DNA from 4 places in the Paenibacillus sp. FSL W7-1088 genome. Region 2 is predicted to be linked to each of the others. Evidence: riboswitches for the same ligand, from Rfam matches in the RefSeq annotation. Region 2 holds a riboswitch; each other region holds the start of a gene.
The links. Region 2 has a riboswitch for cyclic di-AMP ahead of MKY42_RS19340 (3D domain-containing protein). Riboswitches for the same ligand answer to the same signal wherever they lie in the genome.

Region 1 (3,370 bases), 2.7 Mb from region 2:
ATACCACTATGGATTCAACCATCGCTTTAACGCTGGCCCTGTTTATCAATGCAGCCATCCTGATTCTGTCAGCTTCCGTGTTCCATAGTGTAGGCATGACTCAGGTCGCGGAAATTACAGATGCTTACCATCTGTTGACACCACTTCTGGGTACCACCATTGCAAGTATTCTGTTCGGTGTAGCCCTGCTGGCTTCAGGCCAGAACTCAACACTCACCGGCACGTTGTCCGGACAGATTGTAATGGAAGGCTTCCTGAACATTCGTATTCCGGCGTGGCTTCGTCGACTGGTAACACGTCTGATTGCAATCATCCCGGCCGTCATCGTAACAGCCATTGCCGGAGAGCACGGAACAGAGGAACTGCTGATTCTGAGCCAGGTTGTGCTGTCACTGCAGCTTCCCTTTGCCGTCATTCCACTGGTGATGTTTACGAGTGACAAAAAAAGCATGGGGGCTTTTGTCAACAAGCCGTGGCTCCAAATCATCTCCTGGATCATCGCTGGAGTTATCGTTGTCCTGAATGTGTATCTGATTATCCAGACCATTATGTTGTTCTAGGTTACATGGAACTACGCCGTATTTTGTCTAACTCAAAAAGGCTGATCAACTCAAGTAACGCATCCCTTGAGACGATCAGCCTTTTATATGTTTGAGCATTAACCTGATCCATACTAACCGGATCTTAAAAAACGCACTTCATTTAGTTGTCCGAATTCGGAGTTACCATCAACAATGGAAGAAGCTCCTCCAGTGATTTAATCGTCCAGTCTGGACGTTCTGCATCCGCAAGCTCCGGCTGGAACCTGCCATAACCCTGCAAAATCCGGATCGTGTGCATACCCAGCTTCTTAGCTGGAATAATATCATTATCGATCCTGTCGCCGATCATGACCGCTTCCTCGGGTTTACATCCCGCCTGTTTCAACGCTACAGCATACAATTCAGGATCAGGCTTGGACACTCCTTCTTCAGCCGAACAGGCCAGCACATCCACATACTTGCGCAAGCCGTAGCTATTCAGTCGATTTTCCGTCCCCGGGCTCTGATTGGCAATGATACCAATCTTATAGTGCTGCGACAACGTCTGAAGAACAGCGTCGGCTGACGGGAAGGGTCGCTCAAGCTCTTTGCGGAACTTCAGCTTCTCCTGTATCTGTTCCCGGTGCCCCTCATCGCTGATCAGAGTACGAATAGCCAATTTCATCGGCCATTGCTCGTAATTTCGGTAGGAGGCCGCAAATATGTCTCGCACCGTCTGCATCTCCACCTGATAACCAAGCGCACAAGCTTCACGAACGAACTGACCGATAATATCATCTACCGGCTCCCATTCGTCCACGAGCGTATCCCCCACATCAAAGAACAACCATTGTATTCCACGTACATCCGGCACGCCTATTCCTCCTCGTTAGCCACAGGAAATTATCCCTATTTCCCAAACCATAAAAAAGAAGACCCACCATCATGCATGAGTCTCCTCAAGAATCCGTTTTATTCATGATTTCAATTATAACAGGCAGCTGACACTGGATCAATCACAGGAATAGTACGAGTCACTAGCCATTAAGCAGAAATCCAACTTCCCCGTTCAAGGAATATACAATACGGTCTGCTCCCATTCCCCGATAGATCCCTTTGGGATGACTTTGTTCGGTAATCACACACAGGGACTTGGATGTCCAGGATCGGCAGATCTGCAAATATCGACAGGTTAGGTTTAGGCTATTTTCAAAAATAAAAACATTGCCGACACTGCCTTGCGGCAAAAACCATTTCTGAGCTGCAGCCGTGTTCATGCGAATGACATGCTCTACACCGATTCTCCGGAGCCTGCGCTCTTCCCCTGCACTGTTAGTCAGAACGGCAAACGGCATTTTTTTGTACATCAGCAATTTGATAAATTTACGTCCTGCTTCATTTGGAGCAGTCACTAAGATCATCTCTTTATCCATCATTCGTTCCTCCCTTGGCGTGAAAAGACAACAAAAAAGAAGCGTGGGGGACCAAGGCCTCCCGGACGCTTCTTCAATAATCCATAGCAAAAAGACACTATGAACCAGCGTACGGCTTGTTGCCTCTCCCTTTAACGCTTACGAGGTTAGCTGACGGATTCGGGCGCGAGAGTCGCCCTATTTCCGGCTGTCACCGGAAAATTCACCCCATGGATGCCCACTGTCCTGGACAGTTCATCCTGTTGGTTCCCCCGTTTCCCACCCATGAATGAATGGAAACTCAGCGATTAAAACATCGTTCTTATATCATCATAATCAGAGCGATATTATCGTTTGTTTCGTTTTTCATGTAAAATTTAATTTAAATTGGAATTACGATATGAATCATACACCCGTGCCATATTGGTGTAAAGTCTGCGCAGATCACCGAATCGACGGATTTTTGCCATTTCACATCAATAATAGCGCTTACAACACATCCATTCTCTACCCATCTCTTCAAAGCTCTCTAATTCTCTCTCTAGCGAAAATAAGGTAGCAAATCAGTCACAGATCATACACGACAGCTTGAAATGGAGTTAAAAAAGCAATATAAATTTTGCAATATTTAATTGCAATCAATATAATAGAGGATATAAGAAAATGAGATGGAGGCGATTTTCATGTCAGTCTACGACTACAAAGTAAACACCCTTCGCGGTCAGGAAGTTGAAATGTCCAACTATCGTGACAAAGTACTGCTTATCGTAAATACAGCAAGCCAATGCGGCCTTACACCTCAATTCAAAGGTCTGCAAGAACTTCAGGACAAGTTTAAAGACTCCCCATTTGAAGTTCTTGGTTTTCCAAGCAACCAGTTTGCACAGGAAAAGGGCTCCTCTGACGATATTGCTGAGTTCTGCCAGATGAACTATGGTGTCAGCTTCCCGATGTTTGAGAAAATTGATGTGAATGGTTCAAGCGCTCACCCTCTATTCCAGCATCTTACCAAAGAAGCACCGGGCGTACTCGGCTCCAAAGCCATCAAATGGAACTTCACCAAGTTCCTTGTGGATCAGAACGGTCGTGTTGTGAAGCGGTATGCTCCCAAAACAACACCTGATAAAATTGAAGCAGACATCAAAGCATTGCTTAAATAACAAGTAAAGGCCATCCCACCCCGGCAGACAGCATGAGCATGCATTCAGGGGAATCGGATGACCTTTTTTTTCGGACCCGGTTACTGTAAAAAACACAAAAAAAGAAGCTCCCCATACGGGAAGCTTCTTCTTAATCGTTCTTATGATGCGGTCGAGAGGACTCGAACCTCCACGGGTATACACCCACTACCCCCTCAAGATAGCGTGTCTGCCATTCCACCACGACCGCATGTCGTAAATAATCGGCAACAGAATTGATTATACCCGGTTCATGTTT
Region 2 (3,370 bases):
CCACTCACCCGTTCACGATCCGGATAAAATATCGCTACTGCTCCAATGTGTGATCTGCCTCCAGTTATTATAAAAACCTTATCTTCTCCTGCTTCGATCACCTGTAACCGAACGGAATTTAAGTCGTATGTACTCATCCTGCTCCACCTGTCCTTTTCTATATATATGGTGGAATTATGGCTTTGATTTTCTGAATCAGCAATGAAACATCTCACATCATGCATAAATACGGATGGCCCCGGGCATACCAAAGAGAACGCAATTTGGGAAAAGGAGGCACTAACATGCGTATACGCCTCATCATGTTATCCATCATGGTCATTCTTCTGGGAGGAAGTTACGCTCCTGCTCAGTTATGGGCTTCTTCAAGCCCGCAAACCGAACCTGCTTCGAAGTCTGATTCTTCCGAAGAGGAGCAGCTGACGCTGGGACAGCTCCGACAGAAATATGCGGATACATTCAAAACGAATGGCCCCTCGACAAAAAAGGTCGCACTGACTTTTGATGACGTACCTGATCCACGGTTCACCCCGCAGGTGTTGGATATTCTAAAAAAACACAAGGTGCGGGCTACGTTTTTCATTGTGGGACATCGCGCCGAGAAACATCCGGATTTAGTGAAACGCATGGTGAAGGAAGGGCATATTGTTGGCAATCACAGCTACAATCACCCGGAGTTCAGTAAGCTGACCATGAATGCATTTCGCAAACAAATCTTACATACCGGGGATATTATTCGGGATCTGGTGGGGTACACACCCAAAATGATTCGTCCACCTTACGGCGACATTAACGAGCAGCAGCTGCAATGGGCAGCCAAACAACATTACAGCATTGTGAACTGGAATGTCGATTCCCTGGACTGGAAGGGCCTCTCCAAAGAGGAAGTCAAACAAAACATCCTGTCCGCCGTCAAACCGGGTTCCATTGTTCTTCAGCATGCAGGAGGCGGTGTCGGATCAAAGCTGAGTGGGTCCATCGAGGCGTTGCCTGAAGTTATCGAGGAATTGCGTAACCGCGGGTACGAGCTGGTGACTTTGGACGAAATGCTAGAACTGCCAAAGGGCAAATAGGTCAAAGAATCCAGAAGTCGGATATTCAAAAGGGTGCCCTTCAATCACATTCTCGTGATTAAGGGACACCCTTTACTGTTTAATTTAGATTTAGTTGGAATCACATATGATGATGTGCAGCTACGCTTTGATTTTTATTTCAAAATGTAAAGTTCAACATCCTGAATACCAAATGTGCTCACGGATTGTTTGCTGCCAGGAATAAAGATATCGATCTTATGGCCTTTAATGGCGCTGCCCACATCACGAGCCGTAGCGACAAATGCCTGTTTTGGCAGTCCTGGGTGTGTATGACCTGTTACCAGTACCTTAGTTCCCAATGGAATAATACTTGGGTCTACTGCAATGGTTCCCAATTCGAGCGGGTTACCGAAGTAGTCCACAGCACCCCATCCTCCATTTTCGGAAGCGTCCGCGGAGTATGCTGTTGCTTTGACATCGACCGCTTTGCTGTAATCAAACGTTTTTCCCCAGGCTTGTACAACTTTACTATCTGCATTAACGTCAAGACTTGCAGTAGTGATCGTTTTAGCCTCCGTTTTAGCTTCTGCAGCAGAAGCTGTGTACGTTGTTTTTCCAGGAATCGTAATTTTCAAACCACCATAAATGTTGTAAGCTGAAATGTCATTGTTAGCTTTGATAAGAGCGTTAAGTCCAACTCCGTATTGTTTGGATAAGGTATAGAAGGTATCCCCCTCTTTGGCCACATGAACTGAATCAGCGTGAGCCGGAACGGCCTGAATGAGCATTGCTGCTGTCAGCAAAGCTGTTGCTGTTTTGGCTATACGTTTCTTGTTAATCATGGTCTTCCTCCCTCATTATGCCTGCGAAGTTAGTTGTCGGATTCGGATGGAGGAAACCACCCTATAGGTTCAATTACATTAAGAATTTATGTAGCCCTAATTCACCCCAAGCCGTGTGCAAATGATTCTTCCCCAAGCACACTCTGCATCGTTACATCCCCCGCACTCCCAACTCCGGAAGTTTCGGCAGGAACAAATATATCACAATTTTGTAACCAAGAGTCGTAGTAAATGTTACCATCTGTCTAATTCACTTCAACATCATGGCTGAATCTAAGCGGTTTTTTTCAAAAAAATGTCTATTTGAGCTTATATCGCTGATGACAGAAACGTTACTTTTTATGTTAATCCGTGCGTTTCCTTACATAACAAAACAATCCCTGCCGACGGGTCGTCGACAGGGATGTATGAGGGGATGAAATTCTCATCCAAAGTATAGATTTTGCAATTTCATCCTGATCTTCATCCTGAATAACTTGGATGTATTAGAGCACTTTAGCAAGGAAGTCACGTGTACGTGCATGCTTGGGCTCACCGAACACTTCAGCAGGCGTTCCTTCTTCTACAATTACCCCGCCATCCATAAACAGGATGCGGTCACCCACTTCGCGTGCGAAGCCCATCTCATGCGTCACAATAACCATGGTCATGCCGCCCTCTGCAAGCCGCTTCATAACATCCAGGACTTCACCCACCATTTCAGGGTCCAGTGCAGACGTTGGCTCGTCAAAGAGCATGACATGCGGCTGCATCGCGAGCGCTCTTGCAATAGCTATCCGTTGTTTCTGTCCACCGGACAGCTGATTTGGATAGGCGTCTTTTTTGTCAGAGAGGCCCACCGTCTTGAGCAAATCTGCACAGATTTGTTCCGCTTCATGTGCAGGCTGTTTCTTCACTTTAATGGGAGCAATCGTAATGTTCTGCTGCACCGTTTTGTGCGGAAACAGATTGAAATGCTGGAATACCATCCCCATTTTTTCACGAGTTGCATTAATGTTGTGTTTCGGGTCAGTGATCGAAACTCCCTCAAAGTTAATCTCACCGGAAGTAGGTTTCTCCAGTAAGTTCAGACAACGCAAAAAGGTACTTTTCCCCGATCCGGACGGACCGATGACCACGACAACCTCGCCTTTGCCAATCGTTACGTTAATGCCTTTAAGCACTTCGTTCTTATCATAGGATTTATATAATTGTCTAACGTCTATCACTTGCACCCAACTTCCTTTCCAGTCGACCCAGCAGTTTGGACAAAATGAACGTCAGCACAAAGTAGATGGCTGCCGCAATCAGGAATGGATTCATCCCTTGATACGTAATATTTTTGACCACACTTGCCTGGTACATAATGTCCACCATACCGATAACCGAGATAATGGAGGATTCCTTGATAATGGTCACGAACTCATTACCGATCGCCGGCAACACCGCTTTGAACGCTTGTGGGAGCACGATGAAGCGCATGGCCGCACCTCTGCCCATTCCTAGGGAACGAGC
Region 3 (3,370 bases), 3.1 Mb from region 2:
GTAACAGTCCAGAAAAAAGGCAGTGAATATAAGAAGGTGCCTGTTCGAATTATGTTCGAAGACGGGAAAACCATGACGAAAGAATGGGATGGCAGCGAGGAGCGCATTACCTACAAACTGACCTATACTTCCCCTGTTTCCTGGGCTATGACTGATCCGCTGTACACCATTGTGCTGGAGAACCATCATATGAACAATTTTCTGAAAGCCGGACTGGATGAGCCAACCAAATCCCGCTGGAGCATGAGTGCAACCAAACTTATAGAAGCCATATTCGGAAGTCTGTCATGGTGAGGTGGATACAGTGAAAGCGAAAATACGTGAAGGCTGGTTTCTCGTCCGTCAGCATATGTTCATTGCAGCACTTTTATTTCTCTATCAATTAGTATGGGGATACTTTCTTTATCGAATGGTTCAGTCAGCTGTGGTCCCGCTGCTCCTGCGTTATCCTGACCCTGATGTAGGGGAACTCAGTACAATTTTATTCAAAATGGAGAGCCAACTCGGCCTGACAACGAATCCGGAGGTCCATCGCTATTTATGGATTTTAGGGGCTATGCTGCTGCTACGGATGCTGATTAGCCCTCTCATTCAGGCAGGGCTGCTCTACTCGCTCCAGCATTATAATCATTCGGAAGAGCGCATTCCATTCATTCGTGGCATCAAAAATTTGTGGAAACCGATGCTGTTGCTTTACACCATTCGTACCCTTTTGCTGCTGCTGCCTGCTTATTGGCTCGCACCAAAGCTCTATTCTATCTTTATGGAAGGTTTTCATTCCCTCCATCTGCTCTTGCCTGGTATTCCCTATGTTGCTGGTTGGATTGTATACGGGTGGGTTATCCATCATATCCTGCTCTACATGCAGTTTGGTATCTCAGCTCCTGATGGGGAAGGCGGAGCGCGTGGTACGTTTCAAGCTCTATGGATTGCACTACGCCAGGTCATCACTCTGATCGGCATCGCTGTCATGCTGGGCGGCCTTCATCTGCTGGTCTTTGGTGCCTTTACTTCAGCTTCATGGTTACTAACGGGTTTAACTGGTCTTATACTACAACAGACGTATCCACTTGCCCGGTGCTTGCTAAGCCTATGGAAAATATGCGCCCATTTCCGGTTATGGCAGTCCAATTCGATCAAGGATTAACGTGCACGGTTAAAAATGGTTACCATCTCTATGTAAAGTTGTTTTCATCAAAAGCCTTTAAACAAGCAAACCTCGACCTTTCCCCGTCAAAGGTCGAGGTTTTTTTTGCTAATTTTGTTGTTAAACGTTGCCAAAGTGATATACCTCTGTTACAATAATCGCAGTGAGTTTTTAGTAACAACTTTGTAATCTTTACCTTCATATTTGTAACTACTTAAAATTTAATCGTCATTTCTTGATTTCGCAGGTGCATAACTAGCATAGCCAAATTCCTAGCACCTGGGAAGCGGGGGAACCAGTTATGGGTGAATTGATCTTGCAACAGAGGGATCATAGGGGACCTTCAACCGAATCCTTAAGCTAACCTCGCAGGCATTGGAAGGGGTATATCTCTTGTTTAAAAAGAAATTAACCGCAGCTGTACTTAGCCTCACATTTGCATTATCGCTTGGAGCAGGCAGCGCATTCGCAGATTCAAAAATGGACCAAGTCATTGATTCAGCAATGGGAACTACATACAAAAGCGGAGGAACAACGCTTAACGGCTTTGACTGCTCTGGGTTCACAAGTTATGTATTCGACAAGCTGGGTATTGATCTGGCTCGCCAATCGAGTTCACAATTCGACATGGGTGATTCGGTATCCCGTATGGAAATGAGACCAGGTGATCTGGTATTCTTCAATACAACGGGTAAAGGGGTCTCGCACGTAGGGATCTTTGTAGGGGATGGAAAGTTTGCACACTCCTCTTCTTCCAAAGGAGTTACCATCAGCGAATTAAGTGAAAGCTACTGGGCTAACCGCTATGTTGGCGCTAAACGCATTATGAGCACGGACGCATATGAGACATTGGCCATCGACTAGGGACAAGCTGAGCAACGTCATGCTGGAACAATAAAACTACTGTAACGAAGCATAATAGAACCGTCTGGTACATTCTCCGCAGGAATGGATCCGGCGGTTTTTTTGTGCTTCGTTTCCTTCAAAGCATTCGGGATAGCGATCAAACCTAAGTTTAAGTTTTTTAGAGCTATTTTCATTGCTTCGTCCGTGCTCTTATCATGTTTTTACCCATCCTACTATAATATAAACGAAATTACCGGAACTTTTGTTTCACTTTTTTTTCTAAAACGAGGACTTGCCAAATGAACGCCTCTTTTGTAGAGTGAAAACAAGCTTAGATATGGAATGACATATGGATATAGATATGGACAAATCAAAATCATTATCGCTTGTTCACAATGAGAGGAGCGTGCAGTTTTGTATGGATGAAGCCCCTGTGACGTTTCACGTTGTGCCCATGCAAGAAGAACATGCGGAGCTCATCTGCGATTGGCAGTATGACCCGCCTTATAATATTTATAGCTGGCTGCCCTGGGAGCAAATGAAAGCACTTGAAGTAGAATTCGGCGATCCCCAGCTACGGAAGGAACAATATGCGGTGGTGCTGGGAGAGGATGAGCAGATTTGCGGTTTCGCTCAATACTTCCCGCTTGAAGGTGTCACCCGCATTGGGCTTGGCATGCACCCCGATCGATGTGGCCATGGGCAAGGGAAGGCTTTTGTCTTGGCCATTGTGCAGGAAGCCATTCGCCGGAACCCTGCAAACGAAATTGATCTGGAAGTTCTGACCTGGAATGACCGGGCCATTCGCGTCTATCTCAAAGCCGGATTTGTTACGAAGGATACATACGAACGACAGACACCGAGCGGTTTGAAACCTTTTTACTGTATGGTCTATGAAGGTCCACGCGAATAAATAGTGCATAAAATCACCCTAAAAAGTCCCCGGTTATGTGATTAGTTCAAAAAATTACCACAAAATGCTATGATGTCACTACAGGTTCCGTTATAATGATATGGATAGTTTCAAGTTAGATGATCTTTCATTCTGGAGGGGACATAAGGGATGCACAAATGGATCATGAGCGGGGTATTTTTTGCAGCGTGCGCTTTAGCTATTGTACTAATGTTTACGCTTCCAGGGAAAGAGGAAGTTGCAGAAGAAGCGAAACCGACGATGCCACAAGTTACAATGGATGCAGGACAGGCTGAGGCACTGGTCAAAGCAAACTGTATTACCTGCCACGGTGATCAGCTTCAAGGGGGTATGGGCCCTAGTCTGCAGAAGATTGGTAGCCAGGACGATGTGGAGAAGATTTATACCACGATTGTCAAAGGTAAAAGCGGCGGTATGCCTTCGTTCAAAGACAAGCTGAAGGA
Region 4 (3,370 bases), 2.0 Mb from region 2:
CGCGCAGCGGTAACTTTCAGTCGGGACATACTTTCGAATGACATGACAGTCCAATACAGTCACGTGAGACCTAAATGACTTTTCATTTAGGTCTCTTTTTGTAAATAATTTTTTTGGGAAAGTAGGCGCCATGAATATGATCAGTGATGAAGAATTGGATGCACTGCGTTTATCGGGTGAAAAAGTAAGGGTAGTACGGGACGAAATTCAGTCCAATGATGTGACAGGCATTGTGGTTGCCTGGGACGGGGAGCAGGTGCTCATTCGCCGTCAGAATCGTCGTGTGGTCAAGCTGGACCGGAATTATCAGTATCAGTTGTTCAGCGAGCCACGTAAGAGTCCGCTCGAAGAATAGGACATGCGTTTTTTAGGTTCATTTACCATGGGTGTTTTGGCATAATTGCACCTCTCGGGTGAAAAGATAGGTACAGTGAGAGCTTGTAACATATCAGCCGAGAGGATGTGCGGTAACCATGACATTGATGAATGATAAGGTTCATGCCTATAAAGATCAGATTGGTGAATTAAGCGACGTGCTGCCAGCTGTGGTGAAGTCTTATCATGAGTTCACTGGAGAATGTTTTCAGGCTGGGGAAATTGATGCCAAGACCAAACAGCTGATTGCACTGGGCATTGGTTTGTTTGCAAACAATGAGGTATGTACGTTTTACCATGTGGAAGAGGCGCGTGCCAAAGGAGCGACCGATCAGGAGATTATGGAGACGGTTGCTGTGGCTGGAGCCGTAGGCGGAGGCCATGCGTTGTCTCAAGGTGCAATGAGAGTACAGAAGGCTCTACATTAAGTATAGAAGTCTACAGCACAGCGGATTTGTAAACAAAAGCCCCAAAACAAAGAGGAGGTCCCGGATTCACCCGGAGCCTCCTCTTTGCGCTATTTCCAATCAAACTTATATTTTGCCCAGCATTTTGTTATACATAAACTGACCTGTTACCCGGCGTGCTGTTACATAACGATCATTGAAATATGGATTGGATAATTGGGTGATGCTGACACCCTTACTGCTGGAAGCATGAGCGAACTGTCCGCCCCCGATATATACTCCTGTATGAGAAATGCCATTGCCCATCGTATTAAAGAATACCAGGTCACCTGTACGCAGATTAGCTTTGGATACCGGTGTTCCGGCCTTCGCTTGCTGCTGGGAAGTACGTGGTAATTCAATGCTATATTTGTTGAAAATATATCTCATAAATCCAGAGCAATCAAACCCGGCGAGTGTCGTGCCGCCCCATTTGTAAGGAATGCCTGTCATGTTGTTAACGACGGTGTTAATACTGCTTGCCTCTGTGCTTGCTGCACCGGATGTAAATAGAACTGCTGCTCCAAAAATAGAAATGATAAGCTTTTTCAAAATTGTTGTTCTCCCTTCGATGCCTACGGAGTTAGCTAAGGGTTCGGTAGAAGGTTCCCTATATTTCCTATGTATAAGAATAATTCACCCAAAATGGTTCCCCCGTTTTCAAACATGAAACTCGGCAAATGAATAATTAAGTTTTTGTAACCTTTTGAAACTATATTGCATAAATGCGAAAATGTCAAACCGATCTTGAACCCTTCTTATCATCTCAATGTTAACGGAATTATCGCTTTTTATGTAGAAATAACTCGAATGATGGGTTCTAATAAATGACAAAAAAGTAACTACTGTTTCAGAAGGAGAGAAATTGGACAATTTATTGGCTTTCTCACATCCAATTAGACGATAATTATAGGTTGTCCAAAGAATTTGTTACATGTTGTTGCAAATATTGACAAAATTCATCTTTTTGCATAGAATTCTTTTTGTGCATTCCATTTATTGGATTAAAAGAAATAGTTTGATTATAAAACAAATATAAGGGGGATAGATTAGCAGGGGAACAGTTTGCAGAAAATGAATTGAGGAGTGTTTCTAATCTATGTTGAAGGCAAAAACAAGGTTTGCATCTTTGGTTATGGCATGTACAATGGTTTTCTCCGTTGTCGGAATGGTATTTCAGCCTGCTGCTAAGGTCTCTGCTGCAGACGCCTCTGGAACGACAGCAAGTATCTCGGACATTTTGAAGAATCAACATCCAGACGGGGGATGGAAGAAGGATTACAAAGAAACAAGTGGTGAGTGGGCCAAATCTACGATTGATAACAAAGCTACATACTCAGAAATTAGAAGGTTAGCCAAGGAATTCAAAAAGACGAATGATCCGCGTTATTCGGCTGCTGCCATCAAAGGAATCAACTTTTTGCTGAATATGCAGTACTCCAATGGGGGTTGGCCACAGGTATACCAAAGCTCCGGTTATCACAAGCACATCACCTTCAACGACGATGCCATGATTAATGTCATGTACATGCTGGATGAAGTAGGTGCACGTAAAGGAGATTTCTCATTCATCGACAGCTCTCTTGCAGATCGTAGTAAAAAATCAGTTGCCAAAGGTGTAGAGGCTATTCTCAATACACAGGTTGTAGCGAACGGTAAACTGACTGCATGGGGGCAGCAGCATGATTCCAGTACCCTTAAACCTGCAGGCGCTAGGATTTATGAAGTGCCTTCTCTGAGTGCTGGAGAGAGCAGTACAATTGTGAAGTTTTTAAAAACTAGACCGGCTAACTCCAAAATTACTGCCTCCATCAAAGCGGCAGAAGCCTGGTTCAACAAAGTTAAAATTACTGGTTACAAGTATGTCAGAGAAAACGGAGACAGCCAACTCATTGCAGATTCAGGTGCAGCGCCAATTTGGGCACGTTTCTATGAAATTGGAACGGATAAACCAATCTTCGTAGGACGTGATGGGGTTGTGAAATACAAACTCAGCGATATCGATAAGGAAAGAAGAGGTGGGTATGCCTGGTACGGCAACTGGCCCTCCAAGATCTAATTTATAAAATGCTTTACACATGAGAAGAGGATAATTTTTTGTTGACACTAATTACCTGCACATGATATAGTATTTATTGTCGCCGCGATATAATTTCTCGGAGATAAGATATACGCGGTCGTGGCGGAATTGGCAGACGCGCACGGTTCAGGTCCGTGTGGGCTAACCCCCGTGGAGGTTCGAGTCCTCTCGACCGCATCATGTGCAACACGAAGAAAGGTTCCTAGAATGGCATTGCTGCCACTCTAGGAACCTTTTTTATCTGTTTACGGATCAGAGCGGTTGCTCATCCTGAATGTTTTTTCAACTATTCCTTCAACTTGAGCAAAGAAGAAGTTGATCTTTGTTTATTTATCCAAAAATGGAAAAGTGTTCGTTATGTGACGGTTTGCCCCTGTATTTCAGGTTTAATGTACGTAAAATACCGAAATGTACCTATCCTGAGCATCCTTCATCTACTATTCTCTTCTCGTATGGAAGCGCTATCAAA

Region 1: linked by a shared signal. The riboswitch ahead of MKY42_RS07350 (hypothetical protein) and the one ahead of MKY42_RS19340 (3D domain-containing protein) in region 2 are both predicted to bind cyclic di-AMP.
Region 3: linked by a shared signal. The riboswitch ahead of MKY42_RS00535 (C40 family peptidase) and the one ahead of MKY42_RS19340 (3D domain-containing protein) in region 2 are both predicted to bind cyclic di-AMP.
Region 4: linked by a shared signal. The riboswitch ahead of MKY42_RS10965 (C40 family peptidase) and the one ahead of MKY42_RS19340 (3D domain-containing protein) in region 2 are both predicted to bind cyclic di-AMP.

What each region holds. Positions count from the first base shown of each region.
Region 1 is NZ_CP150216.1:1,645,008-1,648,377, reverse strand. It holds gene MKY42_RS07360 (Nramp family divalent metal transporter) at 1-560, shown strand, start outside; gene MKY42_RS07355 (HAD family hydrolase) at 703-1,395, opposite strand; gene MKY42_RS07350 (hypothetical protein) at 1,559-1,957, opposite strand; cyclic di-AMP (ydaO/yuaA leader) riboswitch at 2,075-2,250, opposite strand; gene MKY42_RS07345 (glutathione peroxidase) at 2,617-3,093, shown strand; tRNA gene MKY42_RS07340 (tRNA-Leu) at 3,240-3,322, opposite strand.
Region 2 is NZ_CP150216.1:4,323,659-4,327,028, forward strand. It holds gene MKY42_RS19330 (hypothetical protein) at 1-137, opposite strand, end outside; gene MKY42_RS19335 (polysaccharide deacetylase family protein) at 285-1,073, shown strand; gene MKY42_RS19340 (3D domain-containing protein) at 1,208-1,876, opposite strand; cyclic di-AMP (ydaO/yuaA leader) riboswitch at 1,879-2,075, opposite strand; gene MKY42_RS19345 (amino acid ABC transporter ATP-binding protein) at 2,362-3,084, opposite strand; gene MKY42_RS19350 (ABC transporter substrate-binding protein/permease) at 3,071-3,370, opposite strand, start outside.
Region 3 is NZ_CP150216.1:109,237-112,606, reverse strand. It holds gene MKY42_RS00545 (M1 family metallopeptidase) at 1-294, shown strand, start outside; gene MKY42_RS00540 (hypothetical protein) at 305-1,147, shown strand; cyclic di-AMP (ydaO/yuaA leader) riboswitch at 1,400-1,537, shown strand; gene MKY42_RS00535 (C40 family peptidase) at 1,541-2,011, shown strand; gene MKY42_RS00530 (GNAT family N-acetyltransferase) at 2,412-2,906, shown strand; gene MKY42_RS00525 (cytochrome c) at 3,057-3,370, shown strand, end outside.
Region 4 is NZ_CP150216.1:2,361,408-2,364,777, forward strand. It holds gene MKY42_RS10950 (hypothetical protein) at 1-13, shown strand, start outside; gene MKY42_RS10955 (hypothetical protein) at 137-355, shown strand; gene MKY42_RS10960 (carboxymuconolactone decarboxylase family protein) at 474-803, shown strand; gene MKY42_RS10965 (C40 family peptidase) at 909-1,373, opposite strand; cyclic di-AMP (ydaO/yuaA leader) riboswitch at 1,379-1,510, opposite strand; gene pelA (pectate lyase) at 1,921-2,880, shown strand; tRNA gene MKY42_RS10975 (tRNA-Leu) at 2,995-3,078, shown strand.